Regions from separate parts of the Mesorhizobium sp. M0772 genome, predicted to be linked through region 2. Evidence: predicted binding sites of a transcription regulator. Region 2 holds the regulator's gene; each other region holds the start of a gene.
The links. Region 2 encodes LexA, which represses DNA repair genes until DNA is damaged. Its sites were predicted from a motif close to TGTTCNNNNTGTGTTCNG; they were not measured.

Region 1 (9,948 bases), on a different contig from region 2:
GCCAACGCCGCGAAGGAGGCCTTGCGCTCGCAGGACGGATCGCTGTCGGTGTCCTGTGCCTCGACCGAGACCTTGTTGGCCTCGAATACGCTCGACGTCGCGGCGGCAGCACCGGCCCAGACGGCATTCACCGACACCACCCAGACCGCCGCCATGCGCAGCGATACGCTGCGCGCAGGGCTGGTCCTCGCCCGTTCGCGCCAGCTTGCGATCCAGGCCGACAGCGGGATGACGGCAAAGGCGATCGAGAATGTCGAGCCGCGGACCTGCCAGGCGCTGACGATGAAGGCGCCGACCAGCAAGGCGCCGACGAGGCTGTCCTGGCGGCGCCATGGTCCGCGCAGGCGAAGCGCCATCAGCGCGATCGCCACCAGCGGCGTGACATAGCGCGCCGCCAGCGAGGCCGGCTCGCTGGCGGCAATACTGAACAGCGACTGCGCCTCGTCGATGTGATCGAGCCACAATTCCTTGAGGCGCGGATCGAGAGTTGCGTAGGGAGCCGCAAGGCATTGCGGAAACAGCGCCGCGACAACGGCGCCCAGCACAAGCGCGAGCAGGCCGAGCGAAATCAGGCGGCGTCCGGCCGTGCCGTTGGACACCTTGAGCGACGTCACGGCGGCAAGGCCCAGTCCGGCGATTGCCGCGACGACGAATTGTACGGCCGAGAAGGCATCGCACTGCGCCTGGCCCCAGGCCGATGGCGGGATGGTGCTGACGAAGACCAGGGCTGAAACGCCGGCAAAGCCGAGACCGAAATCCCTGGCGATCCGGCGTTCGCCGCCGGGATCGACGACGAACAGCAAAGCGATGCAGGCGCCGATGGTGGCGACATAGGGCGCGGTTTCCATGCCGACGGCCAGCGTCAGGGCCGCACACAGCCCGGAAATCAGCGCCGCCCAGCGACGCGCCGGCGCCTCGAGCAGCAGGCTGAGGCTGGCCATGGTCAGCGTCAGCTGGACATTGTGATGATCGAGCGCACCCGGCAAGAAAATGCCGATGAAATGCAGCGCCGCCGCGCCGATAACGACCGCCGGCAGCACCGCGCCGACGCCGGCGAAGCTGCGCGCCGCACGGGCGAGGAAGAACACCGCCAGGCAAAACAGCAGCGCCGGCCACAGCACCTGCGCGATCGCTTCGGCCATGGCCATGCTGCCGGTCAGCGCCGAGGCGGCGAGGATGATGGCGGCGAGCGGTGCGTCGACCAGCCGCGACCAGTGCATGACGAAACCGCCTTCCGGCCCCATCCTGTACTGATGCAGGTCGAACCAGCCCTGGCCGGCCAGCATGTCGCGAACCTCGACCAGCCGCAGCAGGCTGTCATTGTCGCCGCCGGCATTGCTCAATTCGCGAAAGCCCGTGGCGGCATTGACAGCCAGCACCACCAGCATGGCAAGCAGCGCCAGCGTCATATCGGACTTCCAGGAGGAAGCACCCGCCTTGGCTGCGTTCATCATCATGACCTTCGTCGGAAAGACTGCGGCCTTAAACCTAGCCTTAACAGCTTCAATAAATAGTAAAGTCGCCTGAGCGAGGCCGCATATGAGCGCGGCCGGAGGCTCCGCCGGGCGTCGGGAGACGGAAATGCCGCACGAAGTCCGCCATGAGCCGGCCATTGCCGTGCTCCTGCCTTGTTACAATGAGGAACTGACCATCGCCGAGGTGGTGCGGCGCTTTCGCGAGACGCTGCCGTCGGCCGAGATCTATGTCTATGACAACAATTCCAGGGATTTGACCGCGCTCAAGGCGCGCGCAGCGGGCGCCATCGTCGTCCGCGAGCCGCGCCAGGGCAAGGGCAATGTCGTGCGGCGCATGTTCGCCGACATCGATGCGGACATCTATCTGATGGCCGATGGCGACGGCACCTATGCGCCGGAAGATGCCTCGCTGCTGATCAACATCCTGCAGACCGAGCGCTGCGACATGGTGGTAGGCACCAGGCGCGGCGTCACCGACGATGCCGGCCGTTCCGGCCATGCCTTCGGCAACCGCATCTTCAATAGCCTCTACAAGCGGCTGTTCGGCGCCGACTTCACCGACATCTTCTCCGGCTACCGCGTCTTCTCGAGGCGTTTCGTCAAGAGCTTTCCCGCGGTTTCCGGCGGCTTCGAGATCGAGACCGAAATGTCGGTGCATGCCTCGCAGCTCAAACTGCCGGTGAGCGAGATCGCGCTCGATTATGGCCGCCGGCCTGAGGGATCGTCGTCGAAGCTGTCGACCTATCGCGACGGCGCCAGGATCCTGTGGATGTTCGCCATGCTGATGAAGGAAACGCAGCCGCTGCGCTTCTTCGGCGCCTTCGCGATTTTCTTCCTGGCGTCGAGCCTTGCCCTGATGACGCCGGTGCTGATCGAATTCGCCCAGACCGGCCTCGTGCCGCGCATGCCGACCTGGGTGCTGTCGGTCGGCCTGCTGCTGCTCTCGATGCTTGCGATGGTGACCGGATTGATCCTCGATTCGGTATCGCGCGGACGCGCCGAGCAGAAGCGCATTTTTTATCTCTCGGTGCCGTCAGGCCGGGTCGAACGGCGCGAACGCACTGATGAAATCCCGAAGGCCGAACCGGGCAAGACGCCCCGGGCCGCCTGAGGCCGTGAGCCGGCTCGCCCGCTTCGTCCTGGCAGGCGGCGTTGGTTTCGTCGCCGATGCCGCGGCGCTCTGGCTGCTCTTGGCGGTGACGCCGCTCGGTCCCTTCGTCGCCCGTGTCCTGTCGATCGGCTTTGCGCTGTGCGTCACCTGGCAGATCAACCGGCACCTGACCTTTTCGCCGTCGAGCCGCGGCCTGGCGCAGGAGGGCGCGCGCTATGGCGGCGTCGGCATCGCCACCAGCATCGTCAACTATCTCGTCTACTGCGCCATCCTGTTTGCGCTGCCGGCGCTGCCGCCGCTGGCCGCACTTGCCGTCGCCTCGCCGGTCGCCATGGCGCTGTCCTTCCTCGGTTACTCCCGGCTGGTCTTCGACCGGTAAAGGTCTGGGCCAAGCAAGCGCGATTGGCAGAAGCCGCCAAGTTCCGTATATCGGCGACTTGCCTTGCCGCAATTCCGGACGGAAAACCGCTACGCACTTTTCCTGGACTTGCTCGACCCGCTGGAGACCAAAAGATGACCCTGAAGATCGCCGTCCAGATGGACCATGTCTCCACCGTCTCGATCGCCGGCGACACGTCGTTTGCGCTGTCGCTGGAGGCGCAGCGGCGCGGGCACCAATTGTTCCACTATACGCCGGACCGGCTGTCGATGCTGGGCGGCAAGGTGTTTGCCCGCATCGAGGAGATGAAGCTCCGCGACGAGAAGGGCAATCATTTTTCGCTGGGCGACAAGGTGCGCACCGACCTGTCGGAGATGGATGTGATCCTGCTGCGCCAGGATCCGCCCTTCGACATGAACTACATCACCACGACGCATATTCTGGAGCGCATCCACCCGAAGACACTGGTCGTCAACGACCCGGCCTGGGTGCGCAACAGTCCGGAAAAGATCTTCGTCACCGAATTCCCCGATCTGATGCCCGAAACGCTGATCACCAAGGATCCCCAGGAGGTCGCCGCCTTCCGCAAGGAGTTCGGCGACATCATCGTCAAGCCGCTCTACGGAAATGGCGGCGCCGGCATCTTCCATCTCAAGGAGGATGACCGCAACCTCGCCTCGCTGCTCGAAATGTTCGCCCAGCTGTCACGTGAGCCCTATATCGTTCAGCGTTATCTCAAGGACGTGCGCAAGGGCGACAAGCGCATCATCCTGATCGACGGCGAAGCGGTCGGCGCCATCAACCGCGTGCCGGCCGACCACGACTCGCGCTCCAACATGCATGTCGGCGGCCGCGCCGAAAAGACCGAGCTGACGGAACGCGAACGCGAGATCTGCGCCCGCATCGGCCCATCGCTGAAAGAGCGCGGCTTCATCCTGGTCGGCATCGACGTGATCGGCGACTACATGACCGAAATCAACGTGACCTCGCCAACCGGCGTGCGCGAAGTGCAGCGCTTTGGTGGCGCGGATATCGCCAGCCTGTTCTGGGACGCGGTGGAGGAAATACGGCGCAATTCGGCCGCGTAGTGTGCGTTGCTACGGAGGACTTTGGTGGGTCCAGAGAAGCATCGAAGGATGCTCTTTATCGGGTAAGACTGCCGAGCAAGCGGCTCATCAAATCAAACTATGTCCCGGAAGCGCCGAGGCCTCAGTTTCGGAGGAAGGAGACCGATAAGTCTGGTCTGCAATTTTCGCTGTGGTGTTGCCCAGTCTTTCAGCAGAAAACCCGCATCGGAGTTCTTTTCCAGCAATGCAAAAGCCGCAGACAGTCCGATCAGGTCGACCAAGGTCCTGCGCATTGAGTGGCGGGAGATTAAATGCTCCAGTCCCGGCGCCACTTCGCACCAACGATTGGCCAGTGCCCGCCGTATCGCTATTTCAGTATCAGGCGACATCCTGCCGAGGCCAACTCCGGTACCCAGGATGCGCCCGTCCGCCCAGCCATTGCCGCCGTGAAGCCGATAACTGCCAAGAGCCCGCCCAATCCTCACGGTTCCGCCGATCATATGGGCGGCACGAGCCATATAACCATCGGCACATATCCTTATTTCGTCCGGATCGGATGGACGCATGATTTCAAGCGGAGCTCGACGAAACATCATCCCCGATGTGGTCGACCAAAACCAACCCACGGTGCCCCGATCAATAAATAATAATGTCGGGTCAGCTTCGGTGTCGACATGCAGGTAGCCGCTCATTTTCGGTATCGATCGCGGGTCATTCAGGTGGAATACGGGATGACCGCCCGCAAGCAGTTTGCCGGCCGTATCTATCACCACCTCATCGGAGCTCGACATCGCCGCGATACGGGTGTGGCTGAGATGCGCTCTCACATGGCATTCTATGAAGTCAGGGTGCCAAGCATCGTCACCGTCAAGAAACGAGATCAGGGGCCCGGCTGTCGCGTCAAGCCCGGTCATCATCGTTGCCATTTGCCCGCCATTTTGCAGTCGGGGCAGAAAGCGGAAACGACTGTCGCCAAGCTGGGACAGACACTCTTCAATCCTTCGCGGGAAGCGTCGGTCGAAAAATCATCGACCACCACGCACTCGAACGCAGTGTACGTCTGCGCCGCTACGGACCGGATCGCAGTGTCGATGAATGCCTCTTGATTGAAACAGCCTACGCAAACGGATACGGTTGGTAGCGCGATGTGAGAACCAGCCCCGCTTGGGACGATGTTTTCTTTCAAGAGGCGCTTCTCCGTACACCAGATTTGATCGCCTGAGATATTCCGTAGATCGAATGGCGATGTTTCTTTGCCAAATTTCTCTCTGTCGAAGCGAGTTTTTCTCCGCACTCAAGATCGCAATTGCCGCATGTTGACCCTACAGCACGGGTATCACCCTCCTACCAAATTCGAGATTGTCAGAGCCATGCTGCGTCATGGCCACAAACTCAGAAAAGGGCACCCTTCCGCGAAGTCGCAACCGGCTCTTCAGGCCAGTTTGCTGTCGGACGATCCGTTCATATCCTATTCGGGAATGTCCGGTACGCCGCTCGGATTAGCAAGTCATATGCCTTTCCTTCCACGCAGCCACCGCGCCTGGTTTCTCATCTCGCCAACCTGGTCCATCGAAAACAGTGCTAGCGTCAAAACCATCCGGACCTATGCCGTTCTGCATAGACTCAAGAACCCCCGTCACTCGCTAATCTTCCTATCCAACACTCAGGCCGAGGCTGATCTGTTGAATCAGTCCGGCGAGGCCGCCGTCCTGCACAACAAGACGTCAACAACCTCCGAACACATATTCAGGCCTCTCGATGACGTCCCTGTAGAATTTGATGCAATCTACAATGCGCAACTGGCTCCGTGGAAGCGCCATGACTTGTCGCTTGGCATCCAGCGTTGCGCATTTGTCTTCTATCGAGATTCAAGCGGGTCCTCCACGACGGAGTCGGAAAGAGCGCGAATAAATCGGCATAGGGAGCTCGCTCCGCATCACGTCTTTATCAACGAGTTTGACGGCACCGGCAAGCCGGTCCGATTGGCACCGGCTCAGGTGAACACGCATCTAAATCGTGCAGCCGTGGGAATCTGTCTCTCTCACCTGGAAGGACCAATGTTCGCCAGCACGGAATATCTTCTCGCGGGCCTTCCAGTGGTCACGACGCCGAACCATGGCGGCCGAGACCTTTATCTGGATGACGACTATTCGCTCACAGTTCCACCCGATCCTCGATCCATCGCGGAGGCTGTCTTAGCGCTGAAGGAGCGACGAATTCCCCGGGATTACATTCGTTCGCAAACTTTGAAACGAATCGAACGAGACCGCGGGCGGTTCATAGACCTTGTAAACGAGATTTTTCTGGAGAGCGGCTCTTCGCGCCGGATCGCCCTGCCTTGGCCTTTCAGATATCCTGTCATGGAGTGGCTTCCACCGCAGGTCGCGATCGATCGATCGCTTTCAGGTTCGGTCGATGCCTTCATCACCGCTTAGAAGCAACACCCTCAGATTGCCGAAGGGCCTAGTTGCCTTGTTAACGCGGTCGAGGAGGCGGAGCAGCCGTTCCATTTTGCTCAACCATCTTCCTTTTTTGCAACCGGCACAGCGCGCTGCAGCCACCACGAATGCATGTTCCTGTAATGTTCTTGCCTTGGCCTGAAATCTATGGTTGTCTTGTCCTGACGTCGCTCGCGGTCTGAACCACAAGGCCGAGGCGAGCCGATATCCGGGGGCAGAGCAAGATGGTGGCGCGGGTTCGCACGGTTGCTTTCCAGGGCATCGAGGCCGTACCGGTCGATGTCCAGGTGATGATCGCGCCGGGCAAGGTCGGCATGCAGATCGTCGGGCTGGCCGACAAGGCGGTGGCCGAAAGCCGCGAGCGCGTGCAGGCGGCACTGCATGCGTCGGGGCTGTCGATGCCGTCGAAGAAGGTGACGGTCAACCTGGCGCCTGCCGATCTTCCCAAGGAAGGGAGCCATTACGACCTGCCTATCGCGCTCGGCCTGATGGCTGCACTCGGCGCCATTCCGGGCGACATGCTGGCCTCCTATGTCGTGCTCGGAGAATTGTCGCTCGACGGCACCATTGCCACGGTCGCCGGCGCGCTGCCGGCGGCGATCGGCGCCAATGCCGAGGGAAAGGGCCTGATCTGCCCGTTCGGCTGCGGGCCGGAAGCGGCCTGGGCGGGCAAGGATTTCGACATATTGGCGCCGCGCAGCCTGATTGCCATCGCCAATCATTTTCGCGGCACGCAGGTGCTGTCGCGGCCCGAGCCCGGCATCCATGTCTCGGCCCGCGACCTGCCCGACCTTTCAGACATCAAGGGCCAGGAAAGCGCCAAGCGGGCGCTGGAAGTGGCGGCGGCCGGCGGCCACAATCTGTTGATGGTCGGGCCTCCCGGCTCGGGAAAATCGATGCTGGCGCAGAGGCTGCCTTCAATTCTGCCGCCACTGGCGCCCAAGGAACTTCTTGAAGTCTCGATGATCGCCTCGGTGGCCGGCGAGCTCGGCGAAGGCAAGCTCACCGACCGGCGGCCGTTCCGCGCCCCGCACCATTCGGCTTCGATGGCGGCAATGGTCGGCGGCGGCATCAGGGCGCGGCCGGGCGAAGTATCGCTTGCCCATAACGGCGTCCTGTTCCTCGACGAGTTTCCCGAATTCACGCCGCAGACCTTGGATGCGCTGCGCCAGCCACTGGAGACCGGCGACTGCATGATCGCGCGCGCCAACCACCGCGTCACCTATCCAGCGCGCATCCAGCTGGTGGCGGCGATGAACCCGTGCCGTTGCGGCATGGCCGGCGAGCCCGGCTATCGCTGCCTGCGCGGCGAGCGCTGCCGCACCGACTACCAGGCGCGCATTTCCGGCCCGCTGCTCGACCGCATCGATCTCAGGATCGAGGTGCCGGCGGTCTCGGCCGCCGACCTGATCCGGCCCGACCGAGCGGAGAAAAGTGCAGCCGTCGCCCAGCGCGTGGCGCGCGCCCGCACCATCCAGCGCGAACGTTTCGAGCGGCTGGGCGTCACCAGTGCCACCACCAACGCCCATTGCTCGCCTTCTGTTATCGAGGACATCGCCGCGCCGGACGCAGCAGGCCTGTCGCTGCTGAAAGACGCCAGCGAGAAACTTGGCTTTTCTGCGCGCGCCTATCACCGCGTGCTCAAAGTGGCGCGCACACTGGCTGACCTCGACGCCAGCGAAACCGTCGGCCGCATTCACTTGGCCGAGGCGATTTCCTACCGCATGATGTCGGAGCGGGTAGCGCAGGCGGCGTGACGAAGCCTAGCCTGCTTTGTCGGGATGGCTAGCTGTCCGCCCGGACCGATATCAAGAACCGATGATGTCTGGCTTTGCTAAAAGTCAGAACTTGTAGGCGAAGGCTGCGCGAACGACGCTGAAATTCGTCTTCACGTTGTAAGGATCGACGGGATCGAACCCGAAATCCTTCTTGCCGAGGTCGACGTATAGATATTCCGCGCGAACGGTCCAATTGTTGTTGAAAGCATATTCCGCACCGCCGCCGACCGCATATCCGGTCTGAAGCTTGGTTTCGGTTTCGTTGAAGACATGTTCGTCGATCTTGACATTGCCTACGGCAAGGCCAGCGGTGACATAGGGCAGAAACTGATCGAATGCGTAGCCGACGCGACCCCGGATCGTCCCGTAGGCATCCAGACTTGCACGCGCAAAAAGGCCGCCGTCGTCGAATTCCTGCTTGAAGCCCAGATAATTTATGTCGCCTTCGATACCGAAAACCCACGGGCCGGATTGATAGTTGGCACCGACCAGGACACCGCCGGTGAAGTCGCTGATGTCGGCCGATCCGGTGATGCCTATGAAGTTACCGTCGATATTGCCAAAGGCGCCACCCGCATTCGCGCCGATGTAAAAGCCGGTCCATGAATAGGTGGAGGCTACCGGTTCAACGAAATCCGCTGCATTGGCCCCGGTCACAGTCATGCCCGCAACCAGCAAAATTCCTGCAAAAAGCCGCATGGATGTCCCCCGACCCGACCATCAATTGATCAATGTCTTAGCAATACACCCAAATCCTTGCGAAACCTGTGTCAAAACAGTCACGCTGCAGGCTAAATTAGTGATTGCAGGCACTGGAGGCAGCGTCTTCCCACGAGTGCGGTCGCGAAGCTGCGCAGGCCTCAGCCGACGCCTTTCCGCCGCAGGATCAGGCCCGCTCTTTCGCCTTCAGCTCCAGCCGCCGTGCGTGCAGCACCGGTTCCGTATAGCCATTCGGCTGTTCGCGGCCTCTAAACACCAGGTCGCAGGCGGCGTGGAAGGCGATGGAATTGTCGAAATCGGTGGCCATCGGGCGGTAGAGCGGGTCGCCGACATTTTGGAGGTCGACGATCGCTGCCATGCGCCGCAGCGAATCCATCACCTGAATTTCGGAGCAAACCTTGTGGTGCAGCCAGTTGGCGATGTGCTGCGAGGAGATGCGCAGCGTGGCGCGGTCTTCCATCAGGCCGACATCGTTGATGTCGGGCACTTTCGAGCAGCCGACGCCCTGGTCGATCCAGCGCACGACATAGCCGAGAATGCCTTGCGCATTGTTGTCGAGCTCGCGCTGGATCTCGTCGGGGGTCCAGTTCGGCCGCACCGCCACCGGCACCGACAATATATCATCGAGCTTCGCCTTCGGCCGGCTCTTGAGCGCCGCCTGGACGGCATGGACATCGACCTTGTGATAGTGCGTGGCGTGCAACGTCGCCGCCGTCGGCGACGGCACCCAGGCGGTGTTGGCGCCGGCCTTGGGATGCGCGATCTTCTGTTCCAGCATCGCCGCCATCAGATCCGGCATCGCCCACATGCCCTTGCCGATCTGGGCGTGGCCGGCCAGACCGCATTCCAGCCCGGTGTCGACATTCCACGCCTCATAGGCGGAGATCCAGGCGGCCTGCTTCATGTCGCCCTTGCGGATCATCGGCCCGGCTTCCATCGAGGTGTGGATCTCGTCGCCG
Region 2 (9,948 bases):
AGGCGCCTCCTATCTGAAGAAGATGCTGGAGGTCGTGCTGTTTCCGGAGCTCTGGACGGTCCGCACCCGGCTCTAGAGCATTTCACCGTTTAACGGAAACGGCGAAATGCTCTAGCTCTTTGATTGACGCAATTTCGGACGGAAAACCGCTTCACACTTTTCCTGAAATTGCTCTGGTTTCTCACGTAACCGCGGTCTTCACCGCGAAGCGGGCGTCCTGCCAGGCGCCGGTGCGCAGAATATCCTCCAGGACTTCGACCGCTTGCCAGACATCGCCATATCCGACATAGAGCGGCGTGAAGCCGAAACGGATGGTCGACGGCGCCCGGAAATCGCCGATCACGCCGCGCTCGATCAGCGCGCGCATCACCTGATAGCCATGCGGATGGAGGAACGACACCTGGCTGCCGCGCTGGCTGCCGTCGCGAGGACTTTCCAGTTCAAGCCGGTAGGCGCCGCATCTGGCTTCGACGAGCTGGATAAACAGGTCGGTCAGCGCGATGCTTTTTCTGCGCACCGCCGCCATATCGACGTCGTTCCAGATATCGAGCGCGCCCTTGAGCGCCCGCATCGACAGCACCGGCTGCGTTCCGCACAGGAAGCGGCGAATGCCGCTGCCGACGGCAAAGCCCTGCTCGAAGGCAAAGGGCCGCGCATGGCCCCACCAGCCGCTGAGCGGCTGGTGGGCATCGTCATGGTGGCGCTCGGCCGCGTAGATGAAGGCTGGCGAGCCCGGGCCGCCATTGAGGTATTTGTAGGTGCAGCCGACGGCGAAATCGGCATTGGCACGGTCAAGTTCGACCGGCAAGGCGCCGGCCGTGTGGCAGAGATCCCAGATGATCAGCGCGCCGGCGTCATGTGCCTTGCGCGTCAGCGCCGCCATGTCGCGCAACTGGCCGGATTTGTAGTTGACGTGGTTGACCAGGATGACGGCAACGCTGTCGTCGATCAGCTCCTCGACTGCGGCCGCGTCGACGCCCTCCAGCCGCAGCCGCGTTCCCGGCCGGGTCGAGGCGACGCCTTCGGCCATGTAGAGGTCGGTCGGGAAACTGTCGCCCTCGGCAACGATGACCGACCGATCCGGCCGCATGCCGAGCGCTGCGTGCAGCAGCTTGTAGATGTTGATCGAGGTTGTGTCGCAGACCACCGTCTGCCCATCAGCCGCGCCGATCAGTCGCCCGAGCTGATCTCCGAGTTCCACCGGCATGTTGAACCAGCCGGCGGTGTTCCAGGCGCGAATGAGGTCGTGCGCCCATTCCTGCGTGGCGGCCTGCTGCAGTTCGCTGAAGACGACCGCTGACGCGGCGCCCAGGGAATTGCCGTCGAGATAAATCACGCCTTGCGGCAAGACAAAGCGTTCACGCATGGAGCGCAGCGGATCGGCGGCATCCATTGCTTCGATTGTAGCGAGATCGGGTGTCGTGCTCATGATCCGGCGCCCCTCCATGGACAAACGCGCGCGGCGGAGCCTGCCGCCCAAACATGCCGGCGATCTTGAGTGGTCGCCCTTGAACTGTCAAACATTATATATAATTCACCCATTGAAAGGCTTTGATATATAATGATCCGCCCGAGCGTTTATGTCTGATGGATCACGATGCTGGATGACGAGCAGACCTCGAAGACGGAAGTGGCCTATCGCCTGCTCAGGCGCGATATTCTTGCGACCCGGCTGGCGCCTGCCGCGCCGTTGAAGCTGAGCACGCTGCGCAACACCTACGGCATCGGCTGGACGCCGTTGCGCGAGGCGCTGTCGCGGCTGGAGGCGGAACGGCTTGTGACCGCCATCAGCAACCGCGGGTTTGCGGTCGCTCCCGTCTCTCGGGCGGAGCTCGAGGATTTGGCGCGTGCGCGGCTGGTGGTCGAACTGCCCCTGCTGGTGGAATCGATCGAGAAGGGCGACCGTGAGTGGGAAGACGCGGTCGTTGCCGCCCACTATCGTCTCTCACGGTGCGGGTCTGTTCTCGACGATCCATCGGATGATGCGGTCGACGCGTGGTACGAAAAACACGATGCCTTCCATGCGGCGCTGCTCAGTGCCGCGACATCCAGCTGGCTGCTGCGCTTCAATGCAACGATTTCCGACCAATTGCATCGCCATCACCGCTTTCTGGGTCTGGCCCCGACGCTGCGCGCCGCCGCCGGCCGCACGGACGGACACCGGAAGGCCGTGGCGGCCCTGCGCGACGCCGTGGCGATCGAACACCATACCGCCCTGATGGAAGCGGCCCTCGATCGCGACGTCGACCGTGCGAAAACTCTGATGACCGCTCACATCGGCTACACGCTGCGGGTCTATGCCCAGAGAGAACCCCGCGCGGATGCTGCGCAGCCCCGTCCGAAAAGGAAGCGGCGATCGTAGCCGACGACGCAGGGCACTTGGTCTTCGTTTCACCCCGTTGCTGGCAACTGGGCGCAGGCGGCGCTCGCAGCGCCGAACGTTACGCTGAACAAAACGTCAACACATTCATTAAACTTTAAAAGGTTGCGGAACACAACTGGAACAGATAGTGTTTGTTCTGGGTTTGTTTTTTCTGATTCTGGTTTCAGAACCCTTGGGGGCCGCGATGCTGACGCGCAAACAACATGAGCTTCTGATGTTCATCCATGAACGCCTGAAGGAGAGCGGAATCCCGCCGTCCTTCGACGAGATGAAGGAAGCGCTCGACCTCGCCTCCAAGTCCGGCATCCACCGCCTGATCACGGCGCTTGAGGAGCGCGGTTTCATTCGCCGGCTGCCGAACCGGGCGCGCGCGCTGGAAGTGCTGCGGCTGCCCGACTCGATCGCACCAGGCCTCAATGCGGCGAGGAAGTTTTCGCCGAGCGTCATTCAGGGCAGTCTTGGTCAAACCGGCCAAGGGCAAGGCGGCCAAGGACAAGGCGCGTTGGGCCAAGGCGGTCTCGGCCGCCAGATCAAGCCGGGCTCGCCGTCGCGTTCGATGTCGGCCGGCAATGACGATGCCGTTTCCGCGATTTCAATCCCGGTTATGGGACGCATCGCCGCCGGCGTGCCGATCGACGCCATCCAGCATCAGACCCATTCGATCTCGGTGCCGCCCGATATGATCATGGGCGGCGAACACTACGCGCTCGAGGTCAAGGGCGATTCGATGATCGAGGCCGGCATTTTCGATGGCGACACGGTCATCATCCGCAATGCCGACACAGCCAGCCCCGGCGAGATCGTGGTGGCGTTGGTCGACGATGAGGAAGCGACCCTGAAACGCTTCCGCCGCAAGGGCGCCTCGATCGCCCTGGAAGCCGCCAACCCGGCCTACGAGACCCGCATTTTTGGACCGGACAGGGTGAAGGTGCAGGGCAAGCTTGTCGGATTGATCCGGCGCTACTGAGCCGGCTTGGGTTTGTACTTTTCACGCTGGTTGTAAGGCGGCAGGCCGCGCGCTTCGCGGGAGAAGCGGCGTTGCTCGTGCCAGGGGCGATACGGCTTGTCGACGGCGAAGCGGATGGTTGGCGCTGCAGCTGCCGATTGCGGATCGAAGAAGACGGCGGCGCTGCCGTCGCGGGCCAGCTGTTTCTTCGTCACGACCAGCACCAGCGGGTCGCGGCACGGATTGTAGGCGGTGGCGTCATCGATGACGATCAGGCTCGCGAAGGCACAGGCCGGCCGCGCCGTCTTGCGGTCTTTCGCAAGCGCTACAATGGCTCCGGAAGGGTGCCGGGCGATACAGAGATCGCCGGTGCAATAGAAGGGCGAGCCGGGCGGCAGATCGAGCGGATCGAGATCGAACCGCGTATCTGTTGACTCGAAAATCTCAGGTGGGATAATGGTTTCGGCCCGCAGCGCCCGTTTCCAATTGTCCGTGGTGAATTCGTTGGAGCGTTCGCGGTTGAGGGCGAGTTCGCCGCCACCGATCGGCATGGCCACCAGATGCGCATCCTCGGATATGAGCACGTCGGGCGTAAGCACCTGCGGCACCGTCAACAGGCCGGCCAGCGCGAAAGGCACGGCCGCCAACCTGAGCCAGGTGGTGGCCATGGTGGCGATGACGAGGGCGACCGTCACCAGCAGCACCGAGCGGATGGAGATCAGCCCGACGGCGTCGACCGGCGAGCGCTCGGAAATCCAGGCCGATATAGCGATCATCGCCATCAGACCCTTGCCCATCACATAGAGGAACGGCCCGTCGGCGCCGAACGGCATCGCCAGTGCGCTGAGCACGGCAAAAGGCATGACGATCAACGAAACAATCGGCATCACGGCCAGATTGGCGATCAGGCTGAGCGGCGACACACGCTGAAAATGCCAGATGGCGAACAGCAAGGTTGCACTGCCGGCAATGATCGAGGTCATGGCGAGGCCGCCCATGGCCAGCGCGAATTTTCGCGACAGGAAGCCGACGAAGGAGCGCTTTGCCGGCGGCGTTCTCACCTTGTCGGCGCGGTAATCGGCCCAGCCGGCATAGGCGCCGACAAGGGCGGCGGTGGCGGCAAACGACATCTGGAAGCTGGGACCGACCACCTCGTGCGGCGACACCAGGATGACGGCAATGGCGGAGATCGCCAGATTGCGCATGGTGAGTGCGGCGCGATCAAACAGCACGGCGACAAGCATGACCGCCAGCATGATGAAGCTGCGCTCGGCGGCAACCACGACGCCTGAAATGACGAGATAGGCGGCGATGGAGACGAGTGCTGCCACTGCTGCATATTTCTTGACTGGGCGGCGCGAAGAGAAATCGGGAAACAGCGCAAAGGCGCCACGCAGCAACGCCATGATGGTGCCGGCAACCAGCGCCATGTGCAGGCCGGAGATGGAGATGATGTGGTAGATGCCGGTGCGCCGCATCGCTTCGTTGACCTCGTCCGGGATGCCGGCGCGCACCCCGACAATCAACGCCGCGGCAATCTCGCCTTCGGCGCCGCCGATTTTGCCCCTGATATGGTCGGCAATGTTTTCGCGCGCGTTCTCGATTGCCGAGGAGAGCCGCGCGGTCAGCGGCGGCGGTCCCTGCGTAGCAATGGTTTTCGGATTGCCGAGAAAGAAGCCGCTGCCGCCGATACCGGTGAAATAGCTGTCGAAGGAGAAATCGTAGCTCTCCGGCCGCACCGGACCGGTCGGCGGCAACAGCCTGGCATAGCCGGTGATCAGGGAGCCGGCGGTCATATCGGCGGGAACGGTCCGCGCCGAGAGCCTGACCCGCTCCGGGGCGTAGCGCAGCTCGGGGTAAGCGGTCGAAACCACATCGAGCGTCAGCCTGATGCGGCCGCTTTCCATCTGTTCGAGACTGACGACGCGGCCGGTCAGCCGTGTCTGGATCTCGGAGCCGAGCATCTGCGTTCCGGCGCGCCAGGTCTCGACTTTGGCGGCGACGACGCCGAGCGCGCACAGCATCGCGGCCATGCAGAACAGATGCGTCCTCGGCCGAGGTCGCGTGGCGACAGCGCAACATGTCGCCAGCACCACAATGGCGATTGGCTGCGCAAAGCCGGGCTCGCCGGCCAGCGAGAAATAAATGATGACGCCGGCCGCCAGGAAAACCGGCACCAGCAGGAAGGCGACGCCCCGGTCGAGCTCCGTGTTGGCGGCCACGGCAAGGCTGCGGCGGAGCGCGGGCCATGACGGACGGCGAAGCCGTCTGCGCAGACGGGCGATAGATCCGGGCGCTGTGACTTGCGCCGGCAACGCGTGACCGGGCAGCGCAGGCGCGACGCCGGGATGCGGCTCAGGCAGCGCGAGGGGCAGCGGCTCGGCATAGGGACTATCGGCAAACAGCGAGCGTTCGCTGACGCTTGCCTCGGCGCCTTCGCCTTCCTTCGTGCCCCGGCCACGTCCAGCCATCGGGTCTGCCCCTTGCGCCCCAGACCTCCTATGCTACATGAACGCGCAAAGCGCGAAAGTCCGTGCGGTCGCGTCCACCGCGCCGGAATTGACCATCACTCGCCAAGGACGCTCAATCCTCAATCATATCCCGGCCCTCCGCCCTCAGGCGAGCAAGCCCATCGTGCATTGCCTTCAATTGTTCGGGTGTATGACCCTGCCATTCAGCGAGCTCCCCCAGGATGAGCAACGGATCACGGGAGCGGTAGGATTTCGTCGGATTACCGGGAAATTTTTTGTCGGTCAGGTTAGGGTCATCCATAAAAAACCCCGTCGGCTTTACGATGTAAATCCTTTGACGACCGTCACCCGTTGCAAGCTCTGCTCCCCAGATGGCGGCTTCCAGTGTCTGGGTGAAATAGATCCATGACAGTGGTTTACCTCTGAAATTGGAAGGGTGGCCGACGCTCAGCAGATCCCCGGGTTTCAAATCCGCCCGGGTACCATGGTAGAACGGATCACCCTCGGTATGGTCGGCGTTTTCGGTCATCGGTAGTCCTTCTTTCAATCATGCCTCCTTCGTGGCGAGACCGGCCTGCACACAGTTGCGGTGTTCACGATAATGATTGCAGAAAGGTCAATATGCGTGACCAAGCCAACGCTGTCACGGCGGCGTTGTAGTCGGGCAGTGCCGCATCCGTGAAGAAATGTCCGCTCGTCAGAGGGGCTACCACCGTCGCAGCGATGTTCCAGGCACTGTGACGGACGCTGCAGCCGAATGAAACCCAGACATGACGCTGCTGCCAAACGAGGTTGCGCGGAGGGTGCGAACAGATTTTGTGCTACAAGGCTCCAGCGCCAGTTGACGCAACCGATAATTGCCGACGTGCCCCGGCCACGTCCAGCCATCGGGTCTGCCCCTTGCGCCCCAGACCCCCTATGCTACATGAACGCGCAAAGCGCGAAAGTCCGCGCGATCACGCTCCGCTTTCCAAGGTTCCGAGAGTTCCATGTCCGACACGGTCGTCACCCGTTTTGCCCCCTCGCCCACCGGCTATCTGCATATCGGCGGCGCGCGCACGGCGCTGTTCAACTGGCTGTACGCCAAGCACACCGGCGGCACGATGGTGCTGCGCATCGAGGACACCGACCGCGAACGCTTCAACGAGGCGGCGACACAGGCCATTCTGGATGGGCTGACCTGGCTCGGCCTTTCCTGGGACGGTGAGGCCATATCGCAGTTCGAGCGCGCGCCGCGCCACCGTGAGGTGGCCGAGGAGCTGGTGCGCCTGGGCAAGGCCTATTACAGCTACGAGACGCCTGCCGAGCTCGAGGCGATGCGCGAGGCCGCACGCGCCAAGGGTCTGCCGCCGCGCTACAACGGCCAGTGGCGCGATCGTGCCCCCTCGGAGGCGCCTCCCGGCGTCAAGGGCGCCATCCGCATCAAGGCGCCGACCGAGGGCGAAACCGTGGTGCACGACCGTGTGCAGGGCGAGGTGCGCTTCCCCAACAAGGACCTCGACGATTTCATCATTCTGCGCTCGGACGGCAATCCGACCTACATGCATGCCGTCGTCGTCGACGACCATGACATGGGCGTCACCCACATCATCCGTGGCGACGACCATCTGACCAACGCCGCGCGCCAGACGGTGATCTACAACGCCATGCGCTGGGACGTCCCGTCGATGTCGCATATCCCGCTGATCCACGGCGCCGACGGCGCCAAGCTGTCGAAGCGGCACGGCGCACTCGGTGTCGCGGCTTATCGCGCCATGGGCTATCTGCCCGAGGCACTGCTCAACTATCTGGCAAGGCTCGGCTGGAGCCATGGCGACGACGAGATCATGTCGATCAAGGACATGATTTCGTGGTTCGACATCGGCGATGTCAACAAGGGTGCGGCGCGCTTCGACTTCGCCAAGCTCGAGTCGATCAACGGCGCGCATATGCGCAAGATGGCCGATGCCGAGCTGTTCGACATTTTCGTCGCCACTCTGCCATACCTGGAAAGCGGACCGGCTATCGCCGCCCGTCTCGACGACGCCAGGAAGGCGCAGCTGCTGGCTGCCTTGCCGGGCCTGAAAGAGCGCGCCAAGACGCTGGTGGAACTGGCCGATGGCGCGGCCTTTCTGTTCGTCGAGCGGCCGCTGCCGATCGACGAGAAGGCGGCAGCACTGCTCAGTGCCGACGCGCGCGCGATCCTGCGCGGCGCACATGCCGCTTTGCAGACTGTTTCGGGCGATTGGTCGGCTGCCGCGGCTGAGGCCGCGGTGCGCGAGTTCGCAGCGGCCGGCGGCCACAAGCTCGGCGCCGTGGCCCAACCGCTCCGGGCGGCCCTTACCGGCCGTAGCACCTCGCCCGGCGTGTTCGACGTGCTTGCCGTGCTTGGCCGCGAGGAAAGCCTGGCGCGGATTGCGGATCAAATCGATTAGGAGCGAGCTGGCCCAAAAAGATTGGCATTGAAAGGCGGGTTTCGCAGTGCAACATTAGGCCTTGGCCCAATCAGGCACGCACCTCCCAAAATGCGGTGGCGAGTTCGCGCATTCCGGTGATTTCGACGTGTCGTTTGCAGGACTTGCCTTGCCGGCATGAGGAACATGAAGGAGTTTGAGAATGAGCGAAGCTGCGACAAGACTGGAAACCGGCAGCAAGACGACGCACCCGTCGACTGCCACGCTCGAACTGGCCGGCAAGACGCATGAATTCAAGGTGCGAAGCGGGTCGGTCGGGCCCGACGTCATCGACATCGGTGCGCTTTACAACACCACCGGCGCCTTCACCTACGATCCTGGCTTCACTTCGACGGCGAGCTGCGAGTCGGCGATAACCTTCATCGACGGCGATGCCGGCATCCTGCTTCACCGCGGCTATCCCATCGACCAGCTGGCCGAGCATGGCGACTTCCTCGAAGTCTGCTACCTCCTGCTCTACGGCGAACTGCCGACCAAGGCACAGAAGGACGATTTCGACTACCGGGTGACGCGCCACACCATGGTGCACGAGCAGATGTCGCGCTTCTTCACCGGCTTCCGCCGCGACGCGCATCCGATGGCTGTGATGTGCGGCGTGGTCGGCGCGCTGTCGGCCTTCTATCACGACTCCACCGATATTTCGGATCCGTATCAGCGCATGGTCGCCTCGATGCGGCTGATCGCCAAGATGCCGACGATTGCGGCCATGGCCTACAAATACCATATCGGCCAGCCCTTCATTTACCCGAAGAACGAGCTGAACTTCGCCGCCAACTTCCTGCATATGTGCTTTGCGGTGCCGTGCGAGGAATACAAGATCAATCCGGTGCTGGCGCGCGCCATGGAGCGCATCTTCATCCTGCATGCCGACCACGAACAGAACGCCTCGACCTCGACCGTGCGGCTTGCAGGCTCGTCGGGCGCCAATCCGTTCGCCTGCATCGCCGCCGGCATCGCCTGCCTGTGGGGCCCGGCGCATGGCGGCGCCAATGAGGCGGCGCTCAACATGCTGGGCGAGATCGGCCATGTCGACCACATCCCGGAATTCATCGCCCGCGCCAAGGACAAGAACGATCCGTTCCGGCTGATGGGCTTTGGCCATCGCGTCTACAAGAACTACGATCCTCGTGCGAAAATCATGCAGAAGACGGCGCATGAAGTGCTGGGCGAACTCGGCATCAAGGACGATCCGCTGCTCGACATCGCCATGGAGCTGGAAAAGATCGCGCTGACCGATTCCTACTTCATCGAAAAGAAGCTCTATCCGAACGTCGATTTCTATTCCGGCATCACGCTGAAGGCGCTGGGCTTCCCCACCACCATGTTCACCGTGCTGTTCGCGGTCGCGCGCACCGTCGGCTGGATCGCGCAGTGGAAGGAAATGATCGAGGACCCGCACCAGAAGATCGGCCGTCCGCGCCAGCTCTACACCGGCGCGCCGGAACGCGACTACGTGCCGATTGCGAAAAGGTGAAAGAGAGTGAATGGTGAATGGTAAGTAGTGAATAGCAGGTAGTAAGTAGCAGCTTGATTATAGGCGAGAGCGCGTTAATCCTATTCACTATTCACTATTCACTATTCACTAAGGCCTATTCGCTCTCCCGATGTGGCGAAGAACGACATCGGCGGCGATGTGGCCGGAGGGCCTGTCGGTGGCCATGCGTCTGGCAACCTCGCCAAAGCCGTCCTTTTGCC
Region 3 (9,948 bases), on a different contig from region 2:
GTTTCAGGAAATCGATGCAGCCGTAGATCTCGTCCATATGGTCGCCCGTGCCCATAACGTAGAGCGAGAACTGCGCCGCCACCGGCTGGCCGGTCGACGGCATGGCCTGGACAGCGCGGATCGCGGCGATCTTGCGCTCGTCCAGCGGAATGGCGGGGCCGCCGGTCTCGTCGGAGCGGCAGATCGGATCGTCGGGCTCGCCCGGACAGCCGCGCGAGACCGCCGCCGAAAGCACGCAGTGCTTGCCGCTTTTGGCCGCCGCGACGAACAGGTCGCGCATGGCGGGAAACAGCACCTCGGGCGGCCCGACCATAAGGGTCGAGATGTCATCGGTTTCGATCCGCAGCCGGTCGCGCCAGGGATCGAGCGCGCCGAGCGCGCCGAGGATGACGCCGACGAAATCGTCGGTCATGGGATAAAGGGAAATCTGTGCGCCTGAAAACATCGCCCGCCTCGCTCCGCTGGTATTATCCAGATCAGCTTTAGGGTCCGAAGGCTTGCCGCCCTCATCTCAGCCCCGACGATACGGAGCACCCCTGTGGATGGGCGGGTTAAAGCATTGTTCGAGACATTGGGGAAGCCGTTTGTTGAGGCACTGCGGCAAAGTGTTTTAGGCCAGACGTGCCGGGCGCCCGGGCGTTAACAGACGACTCGTCAGTTCGTTGCGTTATAAGGTTTCCACGAACTTCTTATAACTGCGTTGGAATTCAAGCTGATAAACGTAATTATAAGAAAACGGCAGAGACTCCGCGCAGCCCTTACGGTTTCTGGATCTCCTTATCCGCGACCCCATCCGGACTGTGCTCCTGCATCGCTCGGGCTTGCCTGTGCTGGTCCCCTCGCCCCAGCGCCACGCCATCCACAAGCTGATCGTCGCCTCGCGACGCGGGCCGAGCGCTGGCGCCAAGCGGGAGAAGGATCTCCATCAAGCGCGCCTGCTGACCCAAGCGCTCGAAGCCACGCGTCGCCAGGACGACCTTGCCTTCGCCTTCATGGAAGCGTGGGAGAGGGGCGAAAACTGGCGCGAGACGATCCGGGGCGGCTTGAACCTGTTCGACGCCGCCACGAGGGAAACAGTCAACACCATCCTGGGGAAATCCCTCCGCGAAATTGGTGCGACTCCTGAAGGATTCACGATGCGGGATTAACTGAAGCGACCGCTGCTATATTCATTTCCATCGTCCCAACTGTACGAATTGGCTTGACGCTTATTCGTACATAAAGTACGATATCTCTTTTCTCAGAGAGGAATGTCCTTGAGCACAGCGAACCATGTTGCCTTCGCCGATCTCTCTCGTCCTTTGCCGTCATCTCCGTCGTTGCCGCCGCCTTTATTGCCGCCCCCTTTGTTGCCCTTGTCATTCGATCAGTGCCAACGCCTCGCCGGGGCCTGGCGAATGGCCAGCCAGGACATCGCCGACGACATCCGCTTCATCCGCCAATATCTGAAAGTCGTTGCCGAGAAGGACGAGACGCTGTCGACCGGCACCCTTGTTCACAGCCGCGCCTATGTCGAGGCCTGCGCCGGCTGGCTGCCACAGACTGTAACGCGCTATCTGCGCCACCTGCGCCAGATCACCGAATGCGAACTGGCTATGACAGCTGCCGGGATTCGCTTTGCGCTGTCGAGTTATGCCTGGGAGGCATGAGGGGCGGCTGTCGCCAAACACAAGGAATTGCGCTGCCCGTCGCAGGCGCAATTCGTCAGGTTGAGAGGCTCGGGCGCGCCTGAACGGCGGGCGCCAAGGATGGCCCGGCCAGCGAATTCCGGCCTTGCTTTATTTCGACTGGCCTTATTTCTGGCCTTATTTCGATTTGGCTTTGCCGGACTTTGCGGCGGCAGGCTTCGCGGCCTTTGGCTTGGCGGCTGCCTTGGCGGGCTTGGCGTCAGCTTTCTTCGCCGCCTTTTTGGGCTTGGCGACCGCGCCATCAAATTCAGCCGTGGCCTGCTCCCAGTGTTCCTGATGCGCGCCTTCAGGCCGGCCGGCCTTTTCCCAGATCTCGTGCGCGCGCTGGCGAATGCGGTCCTGTTTGTCGTCCGTCACTTAAGCCTCCGTGGTTGGGTCCGGTCGGTTGGTCCAGATTCCACGAAAACATTAGCCGAAAATTCGGCCGGCGTCTTGAGTGACGAGACATCTCAGCGCGGGTCGGAAATCACCGCAACGCCGAGCAGCGCCGCCTTCTTGACGATCAGCCCCGCGAGGTCGGCATCCGAACGATCGGTGCCGGTGCGCTCCCGCAGGAGCGCGATCGCTTCCTTCATCGATAACAGCGCCGTGTTGCGCTCGGCCAGCAACTTGTCGCAACACGCCGCAACATTGGCGGAGTTCGGGGTCTCGACATGCGGCAACATGGCAATTCTCCTTCATCATGTTCATCATTCGGCCCTGCCGCCCTTTTAGGAAGAACGACAGGGCCGTATCACCGATGAATGGTTAGGTTGTCGAGCGTTACTCGACCACCTCGACAATCCTGCGCGTGCTGGGGTCGACCAACACGGTATGGTTGTCGACGACGGCGTATCTGTACTGAACGTCGGGAACCTCCTGCAGCTCGACAGTGTCAGGCAAGGCAGTGCCGACATTCAATTCGACGCCGAGCAGATTGACCGAGGCAAGCGGATGTTTCTTTACGTATTGGTGCACGACCGTGCGCTGTTCCGGGGTGATGATCACCTGCTGCTGTGCCGGCTGCGTGACGATGACCTCGTCGGCGGCGGCAATGCCGATACCAGCGATCATGGCGAGCCCGGCGACGGCGGGAATAAGGATGGTTTTCATCTTCGTCTCCTGTCGTTGTTGGCGAGCTCCGCCGTGTTCCCGCATGAGGCGAAAACAGCGCAGATCGAGGTGGCGGGCTCCTGGAGGCAAACGCAGCCGGTACGGTCTTGTTCCGCAAGCGGAGACTAAATTGATCGGCTTCCCGGTCATGCCAGCAGAACCCGCACCCGCAAGATTCGCATTGAAGCACAATCCCTCAGGAGACCTTCGACGTGGACGATGCACGGCTCCAAATTCCGGTGGCGATCGCGGCCGGCGCCGGCATTGATCCGGTGACCGCGTCGCCCGGCCAAGACCGGAACCGACCGCCTTCGTGCCACGCCGTGAAGTTTCAAGCAAAGGTCATTGCTTCGGCGGCTGCGCAGGCACCTCGCCAGGCTTGATCACCGGCGTCTTGCCCTGGTCCGGCGGCGGCTGCGTCATACCCTGGTCACCACTGGGCGGCGGCTGCAGCACGCCGCCGCAGGGACCGAGCGTGCTGGTCGATTCGCCACCGCCATTGGCGACCGGCGGCTTCCGAGCATCGTCCTGAGGCTGCGCCTGGCAAGGCGCGGCAGGGCCGTTCCGGTCGCCATTGTCCTGCGCAGCCGCCGGGTCGGCCAGCGCCAAGAGCAGCACGCATGGGATGAGGGGGAAAGTCTTCATGGTCCAGCTCCTCTGGATTCATCTCCTTGGCAAAACAGACTAGTCCTTGGCAAAGCAGACTGGCGGCAATTGGTTCCACGGAGATGGAGTGGTTGCCGGAACCTGACAGCCGGAAGTGAGTTCCACCTTCTCGACGCAAAGCCGCCCAGAGGAGGCAATCATGGAAGAACGAAACAGAAAACCCAATGACGAGGTCGAGGCGCCACCGAGCAAAAACGATGCCCGCGACACGATCGCCAATGACGAGGTGGAGGCGCCGACGCCGCGCCGGCAGGATTGGGATGCGCTGCGTGGCGCAACGGTCCTGCCCGACGGAGCAGATGAGGAAAGCCTGCCGGACACCACCGGAGTCGAGAAGGAAGGCGAACTGCCCGAGGAGGATGACGACAACCCCTACCAGGACAGTGACGATGCCTTGCCCGACGACGCCGAGGAAGCCGCCATTGGTCACGACCTGGCGAGGCGCGGCGGCCCGTTCGACGAGGTGTAAGGGCAGCGACCGCGGACTTTCGAGAGGTTTCCCGGGACGTCCACGCCGTCACCAGTTGGACCAAGGATGAGCTGAAGGCGATGCCGGAGCATCGCGATTGATATTTCGAAGGATCCGGCTGGTCTGATCCTTCGTTTAAGGCGCCTTGGCGGTTTGGTTAAATTTAGCCCTTGTGGTCAAGGGCCGCGCAATCTCGGCACGTTCGACAGCCGCGAGGCAGCCGAGAAGCACGAACGCGAAGCCCAATATCTCAAGCGCCGTTGAGGCCGCTCGCCTGAATCTTCAAAGTGCGCAAGATATCCCCGCCGCGGGCGGCGCAGACACGCTCCAGCATCGCAACGCTGCGAACCGGGCCATCGCCCGCCGGCACTTGAGTGCCGACGGGCTCTGACCTTCAGTTCGACCCGGGATCGCCGAGCGCCTCGGTGACGAAGGACGCCGCGATCAGGTCGTCGGCGTCGAGGCGTAGGGAGCCTTCGACACCCCCCATGATGGCCGCGACCTTCTGGAAGGTCTGCATCTCGTGTTCAGTAACGCTGGCGTCTCGCATCCTGGCTTTCAGATCGGCGATGCGTCGGCCCAGTGAGGCCGACGTTCCGATTTCTCTGTTCGACATGGTGGCCTGCTCCTCCCCCAACCCATGCTGTGGACGTACTCAAGTCTGCCTATATATAAGGCAGCGCGAATACAGTCGCCGCAACGCGCGATATCTGGGAAGGTTCCGGCGCCAAATAGTCACGAAATAATACGTGGTGGGACTCGGGTATGTTAAGCGCCGACGCGGCGATAGACACCGCAGCCAGCGGCTGCGGCCATCGGCCTGGCCAACCCGTGTCGCGGGTCGCGAATGCGGGTCGGACTTTGATCGCCGCGCGCGAACAGTCAGCGAGAGGCCGGAACCACGCCGGACACCGAGCGCGCCGTTTCGGGCGAAAACACCACGAAAGCAAAAACCAGAACGGCAGCGGCGATAATGACCGAGCCGCCGGCGACGATCGGTTCAAGCGCCGGGTTTCCCTGCAGCATCACATACAGCGCCGGCAGCATGATCACCAGGCCGAGTGTGTAGAGCCCGTAGTGGATCATGGCGATGCGACGCGCCGCCTTTTGCGGATTGAGCGCGTAGTAGCCGCCGAAGATGGCGCTCGTCACCCAACCGAGCAGATTGATATGCGCGTGCGCCGGAAAAGCGGCGTGGTCACCCGAGATCGCCATCTGCAGGCCGGCCGCAATCCCCAACATCAGGAACAAGATGGCAGTTTTGAAAAAGAGTTCTGAAACCCTCGGCATGTCATTTCTCCCCCTATGCGGTCTGCGACCGCTTGCGACCTGGAGAATACACCCACGCGCAGAACTTTTCCACGCCCCGGTTATGGGGCCATGCCTGCACAGCTTTTTGCACGCTGTTCGACTTTTCTGGCTGCCACAACCCGGCGCCGCCGCGCTACGGCGTCAGCAAGATGTCGGCGCCCGCTCGCTCGTCGAACACCACCGCGCAGCCGCGCCCCAGCGCCACTGCCGACAGCGCGTTGGCCACCGTCTCGTCCGGCGATACGAAATCACCGGTCAGCACTCGCAACTCCTCCACCGCCCTGGCCATTGACACGCAGTGCCCGGCAACGCGATCGCTCGTGCAGGCGTCAATGACGCTGACGAGGTCGATCATCTCGAACTGGCCCATACCGGCCTCCACAAAAACAGCGTCCCGTCGCGGATATGAACGCCGAGGCGAGAGACAATGTTCCGCAGGTCCGATGCCCAGGCGGAGCACTCGACAGCCCGCCCTGGAACGGGCCGGCCGGCGACAACCGCTTCGCTTGACAATAGGCCCTGTTTGTTCTCTATTTGTTCGGCAAAAACGCCTCTCACAACAGACGCGGCTAATGCTGCAACGCCGCAAAGGGAACGGTCGGGATGGAGCCCACCATCCTGCATGCGGATCTCGACGCCTTCTACGCCTCGGTCGAGCAGCTGCTCGACCCGGCGCGCAGGGGCAAGCCGATCGCCGTCGGCGGCGGCGTCGTGCTTGCCGCTTCCTACGAAGCCAGGGCTTTCGGCGTGCGCGGCGGCATGCCCGGACGACGCGCGCGCGAGCTTTGCCCCGGACTGATCTTCGTCGGCGGCCATTTCGCCGACTATCAGCGGCTGGGCGACGCCGCCATCAAGGTGCTCGACGATTTCACGCCGCTGGTCGAGCGGATTTCCATCGATGAAGCCTTTGCCGATGTGGCCGGCTGCACGCATCTGTTCGGACCGCCGGCCGAGATCGCCGCCACGGTGCGTCGGCGCGTCCGGGCAGAGCTCGGCCTGCCGATCTCGATCGGCGTGGCGCGCACCAAGCATCTGGCCAAGATCGCCTCGCAGGTGGCCAAGCCCGACGGCCTAGTGGTGGTCGATCCGAACACCGAACTTGCCTTCCTGCATGATCTGCCGGTCGGCCTGATGTGGGGCGTCGGCCCGGCGACCAAGGCGCGGCTGGCCGAGATCGGCATCGAGACCATCGGCCAGTTGGCAAAGACGCATAGCGGGGCGCTGCGAAGGTTGCTCGGGCCCGCCGCCGGCGAAAAGCTGGCGTCGCTGGCATGGAACCGCGACCCGCGAAAGCTCGAAACCCACAGGCGGTCGCATTCCGCCGGCGCGCAGTCGGCGCTTGGCAGACGGCCGGCCGAAGCGCGTATCTTCGGACCCGTGCTGCTGCATCTGGCAGACCGGGTCGCCAGCCGGCCCAGGGCGAAATCACGGCCCGGGCGCACGGTGACGGTGCGCGTGCGTTTCGCCGATCTGCACGCCGTCACACGCTCGCTGACGCTCGATCAGCCGATTTCGGCAACCGCGATGCTGGCCGAAATCGCCGGGGAGCTGGTGCGCGGCGTGCTGGCCGCCAACCCTCGGGAGAAGACCATCTCGCTGCTGGCGATCTCGGTGTCGCAGCTGGAAGAAAGTGCCGAGCTGCAGCTGGAGCTGCCGCTCGGGCTTGCCGATGAAAAGCAGCGACCCGGCAGCAGGCAAGGCCTGGCGCGCTTTGGCGCCGACCGCGCCATCGACAAGATCCGCCAGCGCTTTGGCAGAGAGGCTGTCGGCTATGGCGCCGTGGCGCTGGAAGCCCGGCGCTCGGTTCCCGATGCTTTCAGGGAACTGGCGGAGAGGGAACTGTGAGTGCGGCGCGACGGCAAGGCCAATGTTTAGGCTGGGCCCGTCCGCGCTGCATTGCCGCTCTGTTTGAGCAGGCCGACCAACCAGGCCAGACCCGCCGCAGTTTCGGACATTTTTCGCACCGCAACCCGGCCACGCCATGCACGCCCAAGAACAACGCTTTGTCGATGAAGGTGGACTTGCGGTTAGTGCATCGGGACCAAGAAAACCCGGGGCGGGACGACGGCGCCGCGAAGGTTGACAGTGCCGATCCGTCTGGCATTATCGCGTAAGCTTGGAGGATTCACTATGAAGAAAACCTATTCGAAGCCTGTTCTGGTCAAAAAAGGCAAGCTTTCGCAGGTTACAGCGGTCGCCAATGGCGCGGGTTCCGGCCCGATCGAGTGAAGTTGTTGAGTCGGACTGTCGCCTGATCTGGCGGCCTCGCCTGACACTGGAGATGCGGCATGGCAAGCTCTCGCAGGTTACAGCCGATAATGGTAACGGCTCCGGGCCGGTCGCCGACTAACAGCCGATCATCCGGACGCCTCGTGCCGTCTGGCCGGGAACAGGGCTTTGCCCGACGTGGAGAGTGGAAAATGAGGAAGATCTATTCCAAGCCGGTGCTGGTAAAAAAGGGAAAGCTCTCGCAGATCACCGCGAACGGCGCTTCTGCTCCTATTCCGGGCTAAACTCGTTCCCCCGGTAGATCGAGATCCTCCTGACAGAGTCGGGCGGCTTGATCGTTTCCGGAGCATGATCTCCCGCAGGCGGCGGGACCGTTCAGCGCACAACCACCAGATCGTCGAGCACGAGCTGCCAATAGTGGCTCGTTGAAAGGCGCACGCGCGTCACCGCCGCCAGCATCGGCGCGTAGTGGACGGGCGCCAGTGCCGACAGGACGATCGTGTCGCTGGCGATCAGCCGGTCGCCAAGCCAGCTCTCGACCAGTGCGGTTTCGCCTTCGGACTTCAACCATGCCGCCGTCAGCATCACGGAATGGAATCCGAACGGTTTGTCGCTCGAGAATTCGGCCGGATGTCCGCTGCTCGTATAGCAGACATGGTCTCCCGAGATATTGCCGTTGACGTAACCTTCACTGCCTTCGGTATGATCGCGCGCAAGTGCGTTCAGGTTGAACCAGGTCAACCCGGCATAACCGGACGGCACCTTGCGCAGACCGCGCGTGGTGATGTCGTCGAAACCGATGGCCTGCGAGGACGCGGCGCTGTCGACAGCCGCGTTCTCGGGCGACAGCAGGCCGAGTTCGGTCGGGTAGGCCGACAAGGCCAGTCGTCGTTCCATGCCATCGCCGGTGACTTCGATCGCGTCGGCGTCATCGGGCAGATCGAGACGGAAGCCAGCCCCAGCACTTAGCGGATGCACTGCCACCTCTTGCCCTTTCGCCATCACCGAGATGCTCGCCGAAGCACCGTCCGCTACGCGGCCGCTGAGCCGGCGTATCGCAAACAGGCCGACCGGCTGCAGCATTGCTTCCGAGACCAGCCCGGTGGGCGAGCCCGGCAGCGGCCGGAGGTGCTGCGACTGGACCTCGTTGGCGCTGCTGGAGCGCCAGCCGGGCGGAACCGACACGGTGAAGCGGTAGCTGCCCGGCACATGGATGGGCGCGGCCCGACGTTTCGCCGACGCCAGGAAATTGGCAAAGCCGCCGCGATTGCTCCGCGCCGCGGCGACGAAGCGGCCGTCGCCATCATGCAGTCTGACCATGATGCCGGCCATCGGGCGGTCGCCGAGCCCGTAGCGGCCGTCACGATCGGCATCGAAGTAGACAAAGGTCGAATGATTGAGCTTGCCGTGGTTGCCCGACCAGTTCCGGCGCACGGCGTAGTCGTTGGCCGGATCTTCACGAAGCCGGGCCTGGCGACGCGACCGCGCCAGCCGCCAGGCGAGAGCCGCAACGACAGCGGCGAACCCGACAAGGAGTATTGCCTTGATCACGGACGGCTCAAGCAATGCTGTCGGCCCTGCTCATCTGGATCTCCTGCACATACATCGATCCATATATCGATGCTGCGGGCGCTTGAGCAACCGGACACGGGACCGGCGGACCACGGCATCGGCGTCACATATCCATTTCAGGCACCTATTCCGGCGACGGCACCGGCGGCTTCGTGGTCAGCGCGGCGCCGAAGGCGGCGACGACGACTGCGGCAATGCCCGCGCATTGCAGCGGGCTCAGGATCTCGTGCAGGAACAGGAAGCCGGCCAGCGCGCCCAGCGCCGGCTCCAGACAGGTCAGCGTGCCGTAGAGCCTGGCCGGCATCCGGGTCAGCGCCACCATCTCCAGCCAGAACGGCAAGGCACTGGAGAACAGCCCGACCAGCAGCGCGCTGACCAGGATCGCGGGTGCGATCAGGCCGGTACCCGCCTCGGCGAGGCCGAACGGCAGGGCGAGAGCAGCGGCAATGACCAGCCCGTAAGCCGTGGTCTGGCTGCCGAGCTCGGCGCCGGCCTTTTGCGCAAAGACGATGTAGAGCGCCCAGCAGCCGCCGGCTGCCAGCGCCAGCATCACGCCGAGCGGGTCGAGTGCACTGCCGGAGTGGATGAAGGGCGACAACAGCAATATGCCGGAAACGGCCAGGACCACCCAGACGAAGTCGGTGGCGCGCCGCGACGACAGCGTCGCCACAAGCAGCGGGCCGGAGAATTCGAGCGCCACCGCGACGCCGAGCGGGATTCTGGCGAGCGCTGCGTAAAACAAAAGGTTCAGCGCCGCGAGGTTGACGCCGTAGGCGATGAGCCAGGGCAGCACGGCGCGCGACGGCCGCACCCGCCACGGCCTCAGCACCGCCGCCAGCATCAGCGCGCCCACGACCAGCCGCAGCGCCGTGGTGCCATTGGCGCCGATCAGCGGAAACAGGCCCTTGGCGAAGGTGGCGC

Region 1: a site for LexA is predicted at 6,604-6,621, ahead of NKI06_RS09470 (YifB family Mg chelatase-like AAA ATPase). Genes of this name have one in related genera too.
Region 3: a site for LexA is predicted at 5,751-5,768, ahead of dinB (DNA polymerase IV). Genes of this name have one in related genera too.

What each region holds. Positions count from the first base shown of each region.
Region 1 covers NZ_JAMYPB010000010.1:67,619-77,566, forward strand. The annotation lists gene NKI06_RS09430 (GtrA family protein) at 1-1,454, opposite strand, end outside; gene NKI06_RS09435 (glycosyltransferase) at 1,582-2,586, shown strand; gene NKI06_RS09440 (GtrA family protein) at 2,591-2,965, shown strand; gene gshB (glutathione synthase) at 3,100-4,053, shown strand; gene NKI06_RS09450 (glycosyltransferase family protein) at 4,146-4,724, opposite strand; partial or broken gene NKI06_RS09455 (hypothetical protein) at 4,869-4,958, opposite strand; gene NKI06_RS09460 (glycosyltransferase family 2 protein) at 4,946-5,326, opposite strand; gene NKI06_RS09465 (glycosyltransferase) at 5,403-6,467, shown strand; gene NKI06_RS09470 (YifB family Mg chelatase-like AAA ATPase) at 6,716-8,248, shown strand; gene NKI06_RS09475 (outer membrane protein) at 8,333-8,968, opposite strand; gene NKI06_RS09480 (malate synthase G) at 9,156-9,948, opposite strand, start outside.
Region 2 covers NZ_JAMYPB010000019.1:11,460-21,407, reverse strand. The annotation lists gene kynA (tryptophan 2,3-dioxygenase) at 1-76, shown strand, start outside; gene kynU (kynureninase) at 182-1,429, opposite strand; gene NKI06_RS14995 (GntR family transcriptional regulator) at 1,598-2,362, shown strand; gene lexA (transcriptional repressor LexA) at 2,568-3,350, shown strand; gene NKI06_RS14985 (ComEC/Rec2 family competence protein) at 3,344-5,800, opposite strand; gene arr (NAD(+)--rifampin ADP-ribosyltransferase) at 5,913-6,329, opposite strand; gene gltX (glutamate--tRNA ligase) at 6,790-8,214, shown strand; gene gltA (citrate synthase) at 8,396-9,727, shown strand; gene lpxB (lipid-A-disaccharide synthase) at 9,836-9,948, opposite strand, start outside.
Region 3 covers NZ_JAMYPB010000079.1:5,431-15,378, forward strand. The annotation lists gene NKI06_RS29370 (YkoF family thiamine/hydroxymethylpyrimidine-binding protein) at 1-445, opposite strand, end outside; TPP riboswitch at 436-548, opposite strand; partial or broken gene NKI06_RS29375 (GSU2403 family nucleotidyltransferase fold protein) at 759-1,148, shown strand; gene NKI06_RS29380 (hypothetical protein) at 1,398-1,649, shown strand; gene NKI06_RS29385 (DUF2934 domain-containing protein) at 1,806-2,045, opposite strand; gene NKI06_RS29390 (hypothetical protein) at 2,138-2,353, opposite strand; gene NKI06_RS29395 (DUF1236 domain-containing protein) at 2,451-2,780, opposite strand; gene NKI06_RS29400 (hypothetical protein) at 3,123-3,425, opposite strand; gene NKI06_RS29405 (hypothetical protein) at 3,586-3,915, shown strand; partial or broken gene NKI06_RS30975 (PRC-barrel domain containing protein) at 3,882-4,016, shown strand; gene NKI06_RS29415 (hypothetical protein) at 4,310-4,531, opposite strand; gene NKI06_RS29420 (heme-copper oxidase family protein) at 4,798-5,205, opposite strand; gene NKI06_RS29425 (hypothetical protein) at 5,360-5,596, opposite strand; gene dinB (DNA polymerase IV) at 5,830-7,071, shown strand; gene NKI06_RS29435 (putative RiPP precursor) at 7,357-7,455, shown strand; gene NKI06_RS29440 (putative RiPP precursor) at 7,647-7,739, shown strand; gene NKI06_RS29445 (hypothetical protein) at 7,831-9,006, opposite strand; gene NKI06_RS29450 (EamA family transporter) at 9,152-9,948, opposite strand, start outside.